Regions from separate parts of the Lawsonibacter sp. OA9 genome, predicted to be linked through region 2. Evidence: riboswitches for the same ligand, from Rfam matches in the RefSeq annotation. Region 2 holds a riboswitch; the other holds the start of a gene.
What was found. A riboswitch is a leader RNA that binds a small molecule or an ion and turns the genes downstream of it on or off. The one in region 2 is predicted to bind ZMP and ZTP.

Region 1: another riboswitch for ZMP and ZTP. It lies ahead of MCG44_RS05670 (formate--tetrahydrofolate ligase); the one in region 2 lies ahead of MCG44_RS11175 (IMP cyclohydrolase).

The regions. Positions count from the first base shown of each region.
Region 1 is NZ_JAKNTI010000022.1:954,119-963,291, forward strand. Features, by position in the region: gene MCG44_RS05655 (histidine triad nucleotide-binding protein) at 1-1, shown strand, start outside; gene MCG44_RS05660 (DUF4250 domain-containing protein) at 13-186, shown strand; gene MCG44_RS05665 (LysR family transcriptional regulator) at 488-1,423, shown strand; ZMP/ZTP riboswitch at 1,513-1,604, shown strand; gene MCG44_RS05670 (formate--tetrahydrofolate ligase) at 1,658-3,322, shown strand; gene MCG44_RS05675 (formate/nitrite transporter family protein) at 3,332-4,153, shown strand; gene MCG44_RS05680 (hypothetical protein) at 4,290-4,652, opposite strand; gene MCG44_RS05685 (helix-turn-helix domain-containing protein) at 4,655-5,401, opposite strand; gene epsC (serine O-acetyltransferase EpsC) at 5,858-6,532, shown strand; gene cysS (cysteine--tRNA ligase) at 6,590-8,035, shown strand; gene rbr (rubrerythrin) at 8,266-8,802, shown strand; gene MCG44_RS05705 (hypothetical protein) at 8,851-9,173, opposite strand, start outside.
Region 2 is NZ_JAKNTI010000022.1:2,054,500-2,063,672, forward strand. Features, by position in the region: gene MCG44_RS11160 (amidophosphoribosyltransferase) at 1-358, shown strand, start outside; gene purM (phosphoribosylformylglycinamidine cyclo-ligase) at 495-1,541, shown strand; gene purN (phosphoribosylglycinamide formyltransferase) at 1,538-2,194, shown strand; ZMP/ZTP riboswitch at 2,229-2,310, shown strand; gene MCG44_RS11175 (IMP cyclohydrolase) at 2,357-3,064, shown strand; gene MCG44_RS11180 (phosphoribosylaminoimidazolecarboxamide formyltransferase) at 3,092-4,264, shown strand; gene purD (phosphoribosylamine--glycine ligase) at 4,504-5,760, shown strand; gene MCG44_RS11190 (HAD family hydrolase) at 5,757-6,422, shown strand; gene MCG44_RS11195 (DUF4352 domain-containing protein) at 6,689-7,264, shown strand; gene nifJ (pyruvate:ferredoxin (flavodoxin) oxidoreductase) at 7,337-9,173, opposite strand, start outside.

The DNA.
Region 1 (9,173 bases), 1.1 Mb from region 2:
AGGGAGAAGGGGATGGTACCGAATGATCCCGCCATCCTCCTCAGCTTCCTGAATACCCGGCTTAGGGATGACGGCTGCACCCTGGAGGAGCTGTGCGCGCAGCTGGATGTAGAGCAGAGCGGGGTGGAGGATAAGCTGGCTGCCATAGGCTACACCTACCATAGAGAGCGCAACCAATTCCTTTGATAGAGGAAGTCGGAAAAAAGGGTTGACAAGAGAGTTAGAATATGCTAACCTATACGTGGTTAGAGAGAGCTAACTCTCATCCTCCTTACACCTCCCTACTTTCACTTTTCCTGACTGAGGGCGCGCTCTGACCACCAGACGCTTGGGCGGGGCAGGCAATACCGCCGGGCAGACCGGGGCCGTGGATCATTCCACGGCTCCGGTTTTTCTTTCTGTATCAGAAAAAGGAAGATACCCCTTTCCATACTGGGTGAACTGTGATATAATCCTCATAGCTTTTTAGTTATGGGGTGTGCTGTTTATGTTCGTCAAGAATCCGGAATATTTTATGGCCATCGTCAAGGAGCGGAGCATCTCCAAAGCGGCGGAGCGGCTCTATCTCTCCCAACCCTATCTCAGCCAGTATCTGGCCAAGCTGGAGTCCAATCTGGGGGCCGTGTTGCTGGACCGTTCCCACTCGCCCCTGAAGCTGACGCCGGCAGGGGAGGTGTTCCATGCCTATCTGGAGCGCCAGAGTTATTTGGACCGGCAGCTGGTCAGCGACCTGCGGGATCTGCAGAACGAGAAGCGGCCTGTCCTCCACATCGGCGTATCCCCTTGGCGCGGCTCCACCCTACTGCCCGATGTGCTGCCCCTGTTCACCAAGCAATACTCCGACGTCCAGGTGGTCCTCCATGAGGCGCCGGTGCCCGAACTGGGGGATTTGGCGGCGGGCAGTGTCACGGACTTCTGCATCATGCACATCCCTGGGGATCTGACGGAGCTGACCTATGAACTGGTCATGCGGGAGCATATCTTCCTTTTGGCCCACCGGGACCACCCCCTGGTCCGAGGGCTCACCAGTACCTACGACGACCCCATACCCTTCCCCGACCTGCGGCAGCTGGAGCGGGAGCGTATCGTGATGCTGCCCCCGGACTGGCGGCTGTCCAAGCTGCTCCACAATACCTTCTCCGTCCATAACGTGGAGCCCCAGAATATTTTGGTGACTACCAACAACACCACAGCCATCAATCTGGTGGCGGAAAACATGGGCTTCGCCTTTTTACAGGAGAGCGGCATCTCTCGCACCCCATATCTGGACCGGCTGGCCTGCTTTACCATCGGAGAGCCGCCACTGACCTGCCCCATGGCGGTGGTCTACAAGAAAAATGGATTCCTGTCACCGGCGGCCAGAACGTTTATCGACCTGATCAAGGAGTATTACAGCCGCTTTGACCGTCCCGCCAACCTTTGAACAAATATCGGGCCTGATTTTCAGCAAAAGGGACGGAGAGAAACCACACCGCCCCCCTTGACGAGGGAGGAGGCCTATGCTAAACTGAATCCAAGCCCTGCGACTGACGGAAGTGGAGTGACCACGTGGAACAGGGCCCGGCGTGTGAAACGCCATATTGCCGACCGTCTGGGCGCACTATTGCTTAGTGCGCCCTTTTATTTTTGCGGGCGCAACAGGAAGGAGTTATGGAAGATGAAGACTGACATCGAGATCGCCCAGGCCGCGGAGATGCTTCCAATTGGCCAGGTGGCCCACAAGGCGGGGGTCAGCGAGGAACTGCTGGAATACTATGGGCGCTATAAGGCTAAAATCGACATCACCCCCCTGCGGGACAAGGCCCGGAAGGGCAAGCTGATCCTGGTCACCGCTATCAATCCGACCCCCGCCGGAGAGGGCAAGACCACCACCTCCGTTGGGCTGGCTGACGCGCTGAAAAAGCTGGACAAGAACGTAATCCTGGCCCTGCGGGAGCCCTCCCTTGGCCCTGTGTTCGGCGTCAAGGGCGGCGCCGCCGGTGGTGGTTACGCCCAGGTGGTGCCTATGGAGGATATCAACCTCCACTTCACCGGCGACTTCCACGCCATCGGAGCGGCCAATAACCTTCTGGCCGCCATGTTGGACAACCATATCCAGCAGGGTAACGAGCTGGGCATCGACGTGAAGAAGATCACCTGGCGCCGCTGTGTGGATATGAACGACCGGCAGTTGCGAAATATCGTGGACGGCCTGGGCGGCCGGATGCAGGGCGTCCCGCGAGAGGACGGCTTTGATATCACGGTGGCCAGCGAGATCATGGCGGTCCTGTGTCTGGCCACCGGCCTGAAGGATTTGAAGGAGCGGCTGGCTCGTATCATCGTGGGCTACACCTATGACGACCGGCCGGTGACCGCCGCCGACCTAAAGGCCCAGGGAGCCATGGCCGCCCTGCTGAAGGACGCCATCAAGCCCAATCTGGTCCAGACGCTGGAGAACACTCCCGCCTTTGTCCACGGCGGCCCCTTTGCCAACATCGCCCACGGCTGCAACTCCGTCTCCGCCACTGACACCGCCCTGAAGCTGGCCGACTATGTGGTCACCGAGGCGGGCTTCGGAGCTGACCTGGGTGCGGAGAAGTTTCTGGACATCAAATGCCGGGCCGCCGGACTGACCCCGGACGCGGTGGTCATTGTAGCCACAGTCAAGGCGCTGAAGTACAACGGCGGTGTGCCCAAGGCCCAGTTGGGAGAGGAAAACCTGGAGGCGTTGGAGCGGGGCCTGCCCAATCTACTCAAGCATGTGGAGAATATCACCCAGGTCTTCGGTTTGCCCTGTGTGGTGGCCATCAACCGTTTTGTCAACGATACCGACAGAGAGCTGGACCTGATTCGCTCCAAGTGTAAAGAACTGGGGGTCAACGTGGCCTTGTCCGAAGTGTGGGGCAGAGGGGGCGAGGGTGGTATCGAACTGGCTCAGGAGGTGCTCCGCCTGTGTGAGCAGCCCAAGAAGTTTACCTACGCCTATGAGTTAGATCAGCCTCTAAAGAGCAAGATCGAGGCTGTGGTGAAAAAGATATATGGGGGCGTGGGCGTGAGCTATTCCGCTGCCGCATCCAAGGAGCTGGAGCGGCTGGAGAGGATGGGCATGGGCGGCCTGCCCGTGTGCATGGCCAAGACCCAGTATTCCCTCACCGATGACCAGACCAGGCTGGGCCGCCCCGAGGGCTTTACCATTACGGTGTCCAAGGTGAAGGTGTCCGCGGGCGCCGGCTTTGTGGTGGTCCAGACTGGGGATATTATGACTATGCCTGGCCTGCCCAAGGTACCCTCCGCGGAAAAGATCGACGTGGATGAGAACGGAGTAATCTCCGGCCTGTTCTGAGGGGGGCGCATGGATAACCATTTCAATTCCCCCGCCCAGGTGACGGCACTCTACGCCGCCGCTGGGGCGGAGAAGGCCGGAAAGCCAGCCTCTGTCCTGATCCTGCTGGGCATCCTGGCTGGGGCCTTGATCGCCATGGGCAGCGCCGCCACTAACACGGCCTCCTATGGCATCCAGGGCACCTGGACCGCCCGGACGGTGTGTGGCCTGCTGTTCCCCTTCGGGCTGGGAATGGTGATAGCCACCGGGGCGGAGCTCTTTACCGGCAACTGCCTGATCACCATTTCTCTGCTGGATGGGCGCTGCTCCTGGCGGGGGATGTTGCGGAATTGGAGCATCGTCTACCTGTCTAATTTTGCCGGAGCCCTGCTAGTGGCGGCGGGCTGCGCCTGGTTCGGTCAGCTCGACTACTCCGGCGGTCAGCTGGCCCTGTTCACAATGAGAATGGCGGCCGCCAAGTGTGCCATCCCCTTCCAGAATGGGGTGGTGCTGGGCTTCTTCTGCAACCTTCTGGTCTGCCTGGGCGTGGTCATGGCCATGTCGGGCAGGGACACAGCCAGCCGCCTGATGGGGGCATTTCTTCCGGTATGTTACTTTGTCCTGTGCGGCTTTGAGCACTGCGTTGCCAATATGTACTATATTGCCGCTGGCCTTATGGCCAAGATGGTCCCGGCCTATGCCCAACTGGCGGCGGAGGCGGGGCTGGACTTGTCTGGATTGACAGTGGGGGGATTCCTGCTGGGAAACCTGCTCCCCGTCACGATTGGGAACGTCCTGGGCGGCGCGGGGCTGGGCGGCCTGCTGTGGTATTGCTACCGCCCGAAAAGCTGACGGCCTATTGGCATAGAAAACGGCTGTGGGAGATGGTCTTTTGATCACATCTCCCACAGCCGTTTTTTCGACCGGGCGTGGTCAGCCGGTTCAGGTGCTTAGACGACCCTTTCTTCAGAATAAGCCCGGAGGACCGCTATCGACAGGCCCGTTCTCTGGCGGTTAAGTAGAGCAGTCCGCCCGCCTGATAGGCGACGAAGTCCCAGGGGTCGAAGACTGCCCCCGCTTTCCAAAGTGGGGCGAGAACCTCCCACACCAGCCCGCAGGCCAGAAGCAGGGGGACCGTGTGCTTTACCGAGCGAAGGGGGGCTAGCCTGCCCCAGCGCAAAAGGTAGTCAGCCCAGGCGCATATGGCTCCCCCGGCAAACAGGTCGTTGGCATAGCAGGACAGGAACCATCCTAAGTGTCCGTCTGAGTTGGGAATAAGAAGGCAGCGGTTGACGATATAAAATACCAGGGCCCCGCCGCACACCCGCAGGTCAAATGTCCGAATATCCAAGGTCAGAGGAAGCTGAGGAGCAGCACGGTTACTATTAAGCCTAAGATAACGGCACCCACTGCGGCACCGAAAGACAGGGGCTCCCGGCGGGGCTCCTCACGGCTGGAAAGGTCATCCACAGGGGATCTCTTGCTCAACTGCTCCAGGTCGCTGCCCGCGTCGGAGGGATAGGAGCGGAGGTCCGCAAAGTGGTCCAGCAGCTTCAGGGCCCGCTGGACCGTGGTATAACTGGCGTTTGTAATCAATATGACCGGCGGGAACAGGAGCATATTCTCGACAGAGTGGGAGGAAAGAACGCCCGCCTCCGCATCTCGCAAGATGGCGTCCGGTAGGACAGCGGAATAGGTCTCATCTTGCAGCACCTCCCGATAAAACTGGGCTAAACGGTCCCGGACCATTTTAGGATCCGTGATATGATTGATGACAAGGGTGTACGTCCCATCTTCCAGACGTTCTGCAAGAGACCGGCCACAGTTGGGACAGAACCGGTCCAGACCGGTGACAATGGCCTGACAACCGGGGCAGCGCGCGGGGGTCCTCTCCAGGGCGCTCTCCTCTCCAAGAAGCAGCCAGTCGGAGGACACGCCAAACAGACGGCACATCTCTGCCAAATAGGCCACATCTGGGTTTGTCTGTCCGCTCTCCCATTTGCTTACCGCCTGCCGGGAGACGCCTAGCTTTTCTCCCAACTGCTCCTGGGATAATCCGGCCTGCTTCCGGGCCAGGGCGATCCGTTCATACAGTTCCATCATGGTCCTCCCACCTTTCTGATCCTGTATCCAAGATACCCCAAATCCCACGATATGACAAGAAAAATAAGCTGGAAATTTGTCAACCTGAAGTTGACAGGCGGCTGGAGGGGGAAAAACAGAGAAAAAGGCGGGGCTATACTTGACACCTCCCAGGAAGGATGCTAATATAATGATTTGTAACAAGCGCAAGGAACGGAAAGAGTAGCGTCCCGGCCAACGGACAGAGAGGGCCCTTCACCGGCTGAAAGGGGGCCCACAGCGGCAGACGTGAAGTGCGTCCGGGAGCGCGGGGCGTAATGGCCTCCGGTTCGGCCCCGATAGCGGCCGGTCAAGTGAGAAATGAGAGTGGAACCGCGAGTTATCGCCTCTTATGCCAAAATGGGCATAAGAGGTTTTCTTTTTGTCCTGCCCAGCGAGGGGCAGGATTACCGCAAAACAAGGAAGGAGGAGCCTATGTTCAGATCCCTCATGGAAACCTTGGAGGCGTATCAGCGCCGTGACCCGGCCGCGCACTCCAAATTGGAGATATTTTTGCTCTATCAAGGGGTGCATGCCCTGTTGTATCACCGGCTTGCCCATTGGTTATACTGTCATAATCTGAAATTTTTGGCCAGGGCAGTCTCCCAGTGGAGCCGGTTCTGGACCGGTATTGAGATCCATCCTGGGGCCAAGATCGGCCGCCGTCTGGTCATGGACCATGGTATGGGCATCGTCATCGGAGAAACCGCCGAGGTGGGGGACGACTGCCTGCTCTACCATGGAGTCACGCTGGGGGGGACCGGTAAGGATCAGGGCAAGCGCCACCCCACCATTGGCAATAATGTCCTAGTCAGCTGCGGGGCCAAGGTGCTGGGCCCCATCAAGGTGGGCGACAACTCCCGGATCGCGGCTAACGCCGTGGTCCTGTCCGAGGTGCCGGAGGACGCTACTGCTGTGGGTATCCCGGCCCAGATTGTCCGCATCGCCGGACGCACCACCCGATACGCGGATGAAGTGGACCAGACCAGCGTGGAAAATCCCACGCTGGAGCGTTTGGAGGCCCTGTCCTCCAGACTGGAATTTATCGAAAAGCTGCTGGATGAGCGATACGAGATTATTAGGGAACAGGGAGAGCGGGAGACGGTCTGACCGGCCGCCTGCGCTCTGAGGACAAGAGAAAGAGACTAGATAAAAAGGAGAGGTACCATGTATCTGTATAATTCCGCGACCCATAACAAAGAGGAATTTCAAACTCATACTCCCGGACATGTAGAGATGTATACCTGCGGTCCCACAGTATACCACTTTGCCCACATTGGCAACCTGCGCTCCTATATCATGGAGGATGTGCTGGAAAAATTCCTGCGCTACGATGGGTACGAGGTCAATCGGGTCATGAACATCACCGATGTGGGCCATCTGGCCTCTGACGCTGACACCGGCGAGGATAAGATGCTCAAGGGCGCCAAACGGGAGCACAAGTCAGTCATGGAGATTGCCAAGTTCTATACTGACGCCTTTTTCAACGACTGTGAAAAGCTGAATATCAAGCGGCCCGACGTGGTGGAGCCCGCCACCAACTGCATTGAGGACTATATCCGGATCGTATCCGGCCTGATCGAAAAGGGGTACGCCTACCTGGCTGGAGGAAACGTTTATTTTGACTCCTCCAAGCTGGACCGCTATTATGTGTTCAACGACCACGATGAGGAGGACCTGGCGGTAGGCGTCCGGGAGGGCGTGGAGGAGGATTCCAACAAGCGGAATAAAAACGACTTCGTCCTCTGGTTCACCAAGAGCAAATTCGAGGACCAGGCCCTGAAGTGGGATTCCCCCTGGGGGGTGGGCTATCCTGGATGGCATATCGAATGTACCGGTATCTCCCTCAAGCACAACGGAGAGTATTTGGACCTGCACTGTGGCGGGATCGACAATGCCTTCCCCCACCACACCAACGAGATTGCCCAGTCGGAGAGCTACCTGGGTCACCCCTGGTGTAAGCAGTGGTTCCATGTCCACCATTTAAATACAAACAGCGGAAAAATGTCCAAGTCCAAGGGGGAGTTCCTCACTGTGTCCTTACTGGAGGAGAAGGGCTATGACCCTCTGGCCTATCGGTTCTTCTGCCTCCAGTCCCATTACCGCAAGGGCTTGGTCTTTTCCTGGGAAAATCTGGATAACGCCGCTGGGGCTTACCAAAAGCTGATTGCCAAGATCGCGGCCATCGACCCCAAGGACGGTGTGGTGGACGAGGACCTCTTGGGTGAGTATCAGATGAAATTCCGTCAGCAGGTGGGCAATGACCTGAACACATCCATGGGAGTCACCGCCCTGTATGACGCCCTGAAGGCCAAGACTAACGGGGCCACCAAGCTGGCCATCCTGAACAGCTTTGACCAGGTTTTGTCCCTGTCGTTGCTGGAAAAGGCGGAGAAGGTGCGGAAGGAGCAGGCGGCTCAGAAGTCCCAGTCTGCCGGCGGCTATACCGTCACCGGCGAAGGGGACCCGGCCGTCGATGCTCTGGTGCTGGCACGGGGCGAGGCCAAAAAGGCAAAGAATTTTGCCGAAGCCGACCGCATCCGGGATGAACTGAAGGCGATGGGCATCGAGGTCACCGACGTGCCCGGAGGCGCGTCCTGGAAGCGGGTATAACAGGGAGATGCCGGGGGCGGCCATCCTGCAAAGGAATGGCCGCCCCCGGCTGATCGATTTCTGCCTGTTTTATGGTACAGGTTCCACGCCTTTTTCCAGGGGAGCGTGAGAAAAAATTGAGGAAAATTTTTGCTTTTCCCATTGACATTTTCGCGCCGGTTTGCTATATTAAAACTAAGTTATTGAGAATAATTCTCATTTAACAAATACAGGAAAGTGAGGTAATTATCATGCCTGAGCTGAAGGGAAGCAAGACCGAAGCCAATCTGTGGACCGCGTTTGCCGGCGAGTCCCAGGCCCGCAACAAGTATACTTATTTCGCCTCCAAGGCCAAGAAGGACGGCTATGTCCAGATCTCCAAGATCTTTGAAGAGACCGCCGCCAACGAGAAGGAGCACGCCGAGATCTGGTTTAAGCTGCTGGAGGGCATTGGAACTACCGCGGAGAATCTAAAGGCTGCCGCCGAGGGTGAGAATTACGAGTGGACCGATATGTACGCCACCATGGCCAAGGAGGCCAAGGAGGAAGGCTTCGACCATATCGCTTTCTTGTTTGAGGAGGTCGCCAAGATTGAGAAGGAGCACGAGGAACGCTACCTGAAGCTGCTGGCCAACGTGGAGGGCGGCATTGTCTTCTCCCGCGATGGCGACATGATTTGGCAGTGCTCCAACTGTGGCCACATCCATGTGGGCAAGCAGGCCCCCGAGGTGTGCCCCGTCTGCGCCCATCCCAAGGATTATTTCCAGCTGAAGGCTGAAAACTATTGATGGAAACAGAAAAAGCAGGACCGCCACCGGTGGTCCTGCTTTTTTCAGTCAGCTTTCGGGGATGGGCATGGGAGCCTTCACCTTGGTGAGGTCGCTGTCCGCATAAGCTTGGGCCAGAGAATCCAGGGCCACATCCTGGGCTTCCAGGAGGACGCCCACCTCTTTCAAGGCGGCGCCAGCCTTGTCCAGCTGGTCGGCAGCATGAGAAACAGTGGACTCCACCTGGGTACGAAGAACGTCGTATTCCTGCTCCACTCGCTGCATCCAACGCTCCATCTGACGGCGGAGCTGACGGGCCTGCTCCTCCGCCTGCTCCTGGACGGTCTGGGCCCGTCGGTGGGCCTCCAGCTCTACGCCGGCGGTGCGCTCCT
Region 2 (9,173 bases):
AACCCAGCTCCGGGAAACGGTGGAATTTCTCTATGAGTCCGGGGCGGAGGAGGTCCATATGCGCTCCGCCTGCCCCCCCATTATGTACAGCTGCAAATACCTCAACTTCTCCCGTGGCAACTCGGACATGGACCTGTTGGCCCGCCGTACGGTCCAGGAGCTGGAGGGGGACGAGGGCCAGCTCCACCTGGAGGAGTACTCTGACGCCCGCACTGAACGAGGCCAGTGCATGCTCAAGGCCATCTGTGAGAAGCTCGGTTTTGACTCTCTCGGCTACCAGTCTCTGGATGGCCTGCTGGAGGCCATCGGTCTGGACCGGGACAAGGTGTGTACTTACTGCTGGAGCGGCAAAGAATAGGCGTCAGCACGCCATCCCAACCGGAATGTGAAGTCAGAATGGCTCCGGTCCTGCCGGGCTGAACTCCACTGTTCCGTCTGGGGCGCACTCCACAATTCCTGACTTTTAAGTTCTAATTTGATCTGGAGGTCTGAAGATGAAAAACTCCCACTCCGCTTCCTATGCCGCCGCCGGCGTAGACGTCACCGCTGGCTATGAGGCTGTTCAGCGCATCAAGCCTATGGTGGAATCCACTTATATTCCCGGTGTCATGGGTACTCTGGGCGGCTTCGGCGGTATGTTTGCCCCCGACATGGCCGGCATGAAAAAACCAGTGCTGGTGTCTGGCACCGACGGCGTGGGCACCAAACTGCGGCTGGCCATGCTGCTGAACAAGCACGACACCATCGGCATCGACTGCGTGGCTATGTGCGTCAACGACATCATCTGCGGCGGCGCCTCTCCCCTGTTTTTCCTGGACTACATCGCCTGTGGCCGGAATGATCCCGCCCGTATTGCCGAGATCGTCGCCGGCATCGCCGAGGGCTGCCGCCAGTCTGAGTGCGCCCTGGTGGGCGGCGAGACCGCTGAACACCCCGGCGTCATGCCCGACGAGGACTATGACCTGGCCGGCTTCTCTGTGGGCATCGTGGACGAGGAAAATATCATTGACGGCAAGCGCCTATCCACCGGCGACGTACTCATCGGACTTGGCTCCACCGGCGTCCACTCCAACGGGTTCTCTCTGGTCCGCAAGGCTCTGGATGTGGAGCACACTGACCTGACCTCCCCCATGGAGGAGCTGGGCGGCCGGAGCCTGGGCGAGACTTTGTTGGCCCCCACCCGCATCTATGTCAAGGCGGTCAAGGCTCTGCTGAAGGCCGGAGTAGATATTCACGCCATCAGTCATATTACCGGCGGCGGGTTCTACGAGAACGTGCCCCGAATGATGACAGACGGCCTCACCGCCCGCATTGATCTCAAGACCTTCCCCAAGCTGCCCATCTTTGATCTGATCCAGCGGAAGGGAAACATCCCGGAGCGGGATATGTACAACACCTTCAACATGGGCCTGGGCATGATCCTGGCCATCCCCGCTGTTCAGGCGGAGCGGGCTCTCTCCACTCTGACGGATGCGGGCGAGAATGCCTATCAGGTCGGCTCTGTGGTTTCTGGCAGCGACGGTGTGGAGTTAGTCAAATGAAAAATATCGCGGTTTTGGTATCCGGGGGCGGCACCAATCTCCAGGCCCTCATCGACGCCCAGGGGCGGGGTGAGCTGATCAACGGTCGAATCACCGCTGTCATTTCCTCCACCCCCAGCGCCTATGCCCTGGAGCGGGCCAAGGCCGCCGGCATCCCCGGCTATGTGGCGGCCCGAAAGGACTACCCCTCCAGCCAGGCCATGACTGCGGCCCTGGTAGACAAGCTGAAGGGATTGGATATCGACCTGGTGGTATTGGCCGGCTTTATGGTCATTCTGACTGGCGAGATGGTCCGCGCCTTCCCCAACGCCATCCTCAATGTCCATCCCGCCCTCATCCCTTCCTTCGCCGGCCCAGGGTGCTACGGCCTCCATGTCCATGAGAAGGCCCTGGAGTATGGGGTCAAGCTGTCCGGCGCCACTGTCCACTTTGTCAGTGAGGAGTGCGATGGCGGCCCCATCGTCTCTCAAAAGGCGGTGGAGGTCCTCCCCGACGACACGCCGGAGGTACTCCAGCGGCGCATCATGGAGCAGTGCGAGTGGCAGCTGCTCCCCCAAGCCGTGTCCCTGTTCTGTCAGGACCGGCTAAAGGTGGAGGGGCGGACCGTCCGTGTTTTGGAGCATCCAGAACACGGAACGCGGAACGCAGAATGAATTTGCTTTTCTTACCCTTTTTTGCTACAATGTAACTGTGCGATATGACTGACGGTAAGTGGAAATGACCACGGGGAGTATCGCGTAATACAAGGCCGACCGTCTGGGCGCACCAATTCACAGAACTGGTGCGCCCTTTTTTTACAACAAAGGAGGAATACTGTGAAGACACATGATCTGAAGGAGATCCTTTCCAACCATCCCTATCCTGGCCGCGGCATCGTCCTGGGCCGCACCGCCGACAACAGCAAGGCCGCCATCGCCTATTTCATTATGGGCCGCAGTGAGAACAGCCGCAACCGGGTTTTTGAGGAAACCGAGGACGGCATCCGCACCAAGGCATTTGACGAGAGCAAGATGGTGGACCCCTCTCTCATTATCTACCATCCTGTGAGGGTGGTAAACGGGGCCACCGTAGTCACTAACGGGGACCAGACCGACACCATCCAGCGGTTCCTTCTGGATGGCAAGAGCTATATCGAGGCCCTTCGCACCCGCTGCTTTGAGCCCGATCCCCCCAACTACACCCCCCGCATCTCTGGTGTGGTGGAGGCCGACGGCAGTTATCAGCTATCCATCCTGAAGTCGGCTGACGGTGATCCCAGCTGCAACCACCGCTACTTCTATGAGTACGACGCCCCTGTGGCCGGCACCGGCCACTTCATCCACACCTATCAGGAGAACCTGGACCCTCTGCCCTCCTTCGAGGGCGAGCCCCGGAAGGTGGCCATCGAGGCCCCGGACGCTCAGACCTGGGCGGAAGAGCTCTGGGCCAACCTGAACCACGACAATAAAGTATCCCTGTTCGTCCAGTACATCGACCTGGCCAGCGGCGCCAGGGAGACCGTCATCATCAACAAGCATGGCTGAACACCGCCAGAAAGGAAGTACGCTCACATGAATGAACTGGAACTGAAATACGGCTGCAACCCCAACCAGAAGCCCGCCCGCATCTTTATGGAGCAGGGCGATCTGCCCCTCAAGGTGCTCAATGGCAAGCCGGGCTATATCAACTTTATGGATGCTCTCAACTCCTGGCAGTTGGTGAAGGCTCTGAAGAAAGCCACCGGCCTGCCCGCCGCCGCCTCCTTCAAGCACGTCTCTCCCGCCGGAGCCGCCCTGGGCCTGCCCCTGTCCGATACCGAGCGGCACATCTATTTCGCTCCAGAAGGGGACCTGTCCCCTATCGCCTGCGCCTATATCCGGGCCCGAGGTGCCGACCGGCTGTGCTCCTTCGGGGACTGGGCCGCCCTGTCTGATGTGTGTGACGGAGACACCGCCCGCTTCCTGGCCGCCGAGGTGTCCGACGGCGTCATCGCCCCCGGCTATACTGATGAAGCCCTGGAGATCCTGAAAATGAAACGCAAGGGCAGCTATAATGTGGTTCAGATCGACCCGGAGTACCAGCCCGCCCCTATTGAGCGCCGCAACATTTTCGGTATCACCTTTGAGCAGGGCTATAACGACCTGGATATCAGCGAGGAGATGCTCTCTAACCTGGTCACCGCAAACAAGGAGCTGTCCCAGCAGGCCAAAAACGATATGCTCCTGTCCCTCATCACTTTGAAGTACACCCAGTCCAACTCCGTGTGCTATGTCAAGGATGGCATGACCATCGGTGTAGGTGCCGGCCAGCAGAGCCGCATCCACTGCACCCGTCTGGCGGGCAACAAGGCGGATATCTGGTGGCTGCGTCAGCACCCCAAGGTTTTGGGGCTGCAGTTCGTAGACCACATCCGCCGCCCTGACCGGGATAACGCCATCGACATCTATATCTCCGACGAGCACGACGACGTGCTGGCCGAAGGCGTGTGGCAGAACACCTTCAAAGTGAAGCCCGATGTGTTGACAGAGCAGGAAAAGAAAGATTGGATCGCCCAGATGTCCGGCGTCACCGTGGGCTCCGACGCCTTCTTCCCCTTCGGGGACAACGTGGAGCGGGCCAGGAAGTCCGGTGTTCAGTACATTGCCCAGCCCGGCGGTTCCATCCGGGACGATCAGGTCATCGCCACGGCGGACAAGTACGGCATGGTCATGGCATTTACCGGAATCAGACTGTTCCACCATTAAGCACTTTCAGTGGGGGCTTTGCCCCTCTGGATACGGCGTCGGTTCTTAAGGGAGCCGCCGCCGATACCCCCCTTGCCTTTTCAATGAAAAAGATGCTTTTAACCGCCGCACGGCCAGGGGGCATAGTGTCCTGCGGCAAAATAAATTCGCTTTCGGACAGCATTAATATCCTTTCTGCCTTTGGTAGAAACTCCGCTAAACTGGATGGTCTATGGCCGCCCGTATGAAAGGAGCATATTATGAAAGTTTTAGTCGTCGGCGGAGGCGGGCGTGAGCACGCCATCTGCTGGAAGCTGGCCCAGAGCCCTAGGGTCACGGAGTTATACTGCGCCCCCGGCAACGGTGGCATCGCCCAGGTGGCCAAGTGTGTCCCCATCAAAGCCACCGATGTGGAGGGCATGGTCCAATGGGCCAGGGAGAACGCCATGGACTTTGTCATGGTAGCCCCGGATGACCCTCTGGCCCTGGGTATGGTAGACGCCCTGGAGGCGGCGGGCATCCGCGCCTTCGGCCCCCGTGCCAACGCCGCCATCATCGAGGCCAGCAAGGCCTTTTCCAAAGGGCTGATGAAGAAGTACCACATCCCCACCGCCAAATATGAGACCTTTACCGACTTAGACAACGCCCTGTCCTATATTCGGGCGCAGGGGGCTCCCATCGTAGTCAAGGCCGACGGCCTGGCTCTGGGTAAGGGGGTAGTGGTGGCCGCCACTGTGGAGGAGGCCGAGGCCGCCGTCCGAGACATGATGGAGGGCAGAAAGTTCGGTGACTCCGGCTCCACTGTGGTCATCGAGGAGTGTATGGTAGGCCCTGAGGTCACTGTGCTGGCCTTCTGTGACGGGGAGCACCTGGTCCCCATGCTGTCCAGCCAGGACCACAAACGGGCCTATGACGGAAACCAGGGACCCAACACCGGGGGCATGGGCGCCTTCTGTCCCTCTCCCAAGTACACCCCGGAGATTGCGAAGGAGTGCATGGACAAGATTTTTCTACCCACTGTGGCTGCTATGAAGGCGGAAGGGCGTCCCTTTAAGGGGGTCATCTACTTCGGCCTAATGCTCACCAAGGACGGCCCCAGAGTGGTAGAGTACAATGCCCGGTTTGGCGACCCGGAGACCCAGCCCATCCTGTCCATGCTGGACAGCGACCTGCTGGACATCTTCGAGGCCTGTGTGGACGGCACCCTGGACCGGTGCGAAATCAAATGGAAGAAGGGCGCCGCCTGCTGTCTGGTGCTGGCCTCCGGAGGCTACCCGGTGAAATACCAGAGCGGTTACCCTATCTCCGGACTGGATGAGGCGGGCAGGCTGGCCACCGTATTCCACGCCGGCACAAAGATTGGCAAGGACGGCTCGATCCTCACCGCGGGCGGCCGTGTACTGGGGGTCACCACCACCGGGTCCAATCTGGAGGAGGCCATCTCTAGGGCCTATGAGGCGGCCAAGCCCATATCCTTCCGGGATATGCACTTCCGCACCGATATCGGGAAGGTATGAACAAGAAAGAATTGGAGGGCGTAGTATTTGACGCCGACGGCACCCTCTTTGACACCGAGCGTCTGGGTTACTGGGCCTGGGAGGAAGCCGGCCGGCAGATGGGTTGCCCTCAGGCGGCAGACTGCTATCCAGAGGTAGTGGGCCGGGGCCGCGGGGATGTGCTGGCCCTTCTGCCCCGGCTCTTGGGGCCCGACTTTCCTCACGAGCCCTTTATGGAGCTCCGCTCCCGGTTAGCCACCGAGCGGATGGAGCGGGAGGGCGTCCCGGTCAAGGAGGGCGCCCGTGAGGTTCTGGAGTTTCTTCAATCACGGAAGATGCCCTTGGCGTTGGCAACCTCCACCTATTACGACCGGACCATGTACCGGTTGGAGCACTCCGGTCTGGGCCGATACTTCCAGGCCGTTGTGACCGGGGACCAGGTATCCAAGAGCAAGCCGGACCCGGAGATCTATCGGGCGGCCTGCCAGAGGCTGGGCGTCTCTCCGGCCAAGGCGGTTGCTGTTGAGGACTCCCCCAACGGTATCCGCTCCGCCCTCAGTGCGGGGATGACCGCTGTGATGATACCAGACCTGATCCCCTCTTCCCCTGAGTTGGATTCGCTGATCTGGAAAAAATTTGATGATCTGTCCAGCCTACTACACTATTTACAGCGAGAATTGTAAAAAAAACACCCTTCTGTCCTGGTCGCTCCAGGGCAGAAGGGGTATGCATCATAGTTGGAAAGATAAGCAGTATGTTTCTCTCCGGATAGAAATATTTTGAAAAGGTGTACCTTTACAAATTTTTGCTCCACACCTTTCCAGTTCCTAAATATATCACAAGGCACCTGATTGGGCAAGTTTTTTTCAACATTTTTCCATTTCCATCCCCTTTATAAAAGCACACCTTTTTAATTTTAAATCAGAGGATATTGAAAGGACTGTAAAACATGAAAAAACTTATCTCTATCGCGGCGGCACTGGCGCTCTCCCTCACTCTGGCCGCCTGTGGCACAGGCGGCACTCCCTCCACTGGCGGGACCGCTGACAGCAGCGGCAACGTACACGCGGAAGACGGCTATGGCGAGGGACGGATTGCGGACACTGTACACACTTATTTCTTTGATTATACGGTCAACAGCGCCCACATGGCCAAGGAGTACGAGGGATATCTCCCCGCTGAAGGCAATGAGCTTTTGGTGGCTGAGGTGACTGTAAAAAATACCAGCACCTCCAGCATTGAAATGTATGATACCGACTTCCAGGTCCAGTGGAACAGCGATGACGAGAACGCCTTCTGCTATCCCATCACTACTGACCCGGAGACGTTTGAGGAGTTGCCTCCTCTGACTGACGAGCAGCTCCCCGGTACTTACCCTCTGTCGGTGGACGAGGAAGTGACCGGCCTGCTGGTATACGAGGTACCCGCCGGCAACCGGGATTTTTCCATTTCCTATTTGGAGCAGTTTGACGACAACTCTGAGGGCGATACCTTCTTCGTGTTCTTCACAGCGGAAGACCAATAAGTGATATATAAAGAGCCTGTGTCCCGTGGGACACAGGCTCTTTTTGTTGTGGCAAGGATGTGCCGGGGATCTTTATTCCTCGTACATCTTCTGCAGACGGGTCAGCTTCTCGTAGCGCTTCTTGGCGGTCTCCTCGTTCAGGGCGAAGAGCTCCTTGGCGCGGTCGGGGAAGGACCGGGTCAGGCTGGAGTAGCGGGCCTCGTTCATCAGGAACTCCTGATAGCCGCCGGCGGGCGCCTTGCTGTCCAGGGTAAAGGGATTCTTGCCCTCCGCCTTGGCAGCGGGGTTGAAGCGGAACAGGTTCCAGTAGCCGCACTCCACAGCCTTCTTCATCTCAGCCTGGCAGTTGGTCATACCGCCCTTGATAGAGTGCATCTCACAGGGGGCATAGCCGATGATGAGGGAGGGGCCGTGATAGGCCTCGGCCTCGGCAATGGCCTTCAGTGTCTGGTTGGGGTTGGCACCCATGGCCACCTGGGCCACATAAACGTAGCCGTAGGTCATGGCGATCTCAGCCAGGCTCTTCTTGGCCACGGTCTTACCGGCGGCGGCAAACTGGGCCACCTGGCCGATGTTAGAGGCCTTGGACGCCTGTCCGCCGGTGTTGGAGTACACCTCGGTGTCAAAGACGAAGATATTGACATCCTCGCCGGAGGCCAGGACGTGGTCCACGCCGCCGAAGCCGATGTCGTAAGCCCAGCCGTCGCCGCCGAAGATCCAGACGGACTTCTTGGCCAGGTAATCCTTCTCCTGGAGGATTTCCGCCACCAGCTTGCAGGCGTCGCACTGACACAGCTTCTCACCCTTGGCCTGCAGCTCCTTGCCAAACGCCTGGATCTCAGGGTTGGAGTTAGCCAGCAGCTCGTCCACGGTGCACAGGCTGGCCTCCAGAGCGGCCACATAGGCCTTGGCAGCCTCGCCGTTAGCGGTGCCGTCCTCCATGGTATCCAGCCACTTCTGGGCGGCCTCCTTCAGTTCGGGACGGGCCCACTCCACCGCGATCAGAGCCTCGGTCTTAGCGGCCAGCCGGTTGCGGATGGCCTTCTGACCCAGATACATACCCAGGCCATGCTCGGCGTTGTCCTCAAACAGAGAGTTGGCCCAGGCGGGACCCTTGCCCTCAGCGGTAGTGGCATAGGGAGAGGTAGCGGCGGGGCCGCCCCAGATGGAGGAACAGCCGGTGGCGTTGGAGATATACATCCGGTCGCCGAACAGCTGGGTGATCAGGCGGGCATAGGCGGTCTCGGCGCAGCCGGCGCAGGAGCCGGAGAACTCCAGCAGAGGCTTCTTGAACTGGGAGCCCTTAACAGTCAGGTCAGCCACATCCTCCTTGACGGAAACATTGGCCACCATGTAGTTGAAGGCGTCCTGCTGGGGCAGCTCCTCCTCCTGGCCCACCATGGTCAGGGCGCTGGTGGGACAGATGTTGGCGCACACGCCGCAGCCCATACAATCCAGGGGGCTGATGGCGATGGAGAACTTGTACTGACCCTTGCCCTTGCCGGCCTTCACGTCCACGATCTTGGCGGAAGCGGGAGCCTTGGCGGCCTCCTCCTCAGTCAGGGCAAAGGGACGGATAGTGGCGTGGGGGCAGACATAGGAGCACTGGTTACACTGGATACACTTAGAGGAGTCCCAGGTGGGCACGGAGACGGCCACGCCGCGCTTCTCGTAGGCGGCGGCGCCCAGCTCGAAGGTGCCATCCGCATGGGGCACGAAGGCGGAAACAGGCAGGCTGTCGCCATCCATGCGGTCCACGGGGTCCAGAATGCTGTTGACCATGTCCACCAGCTTGGCGGGGCCAGTGTGCTTGCTGACCTTGACCTCGTCCTTGGCGTTCTTCCAGTCGGCGGGCACATCGTACTTCTTGAAAGCGGTGGCGCCCAGGTCGATGGCCTTGTGGTTCATG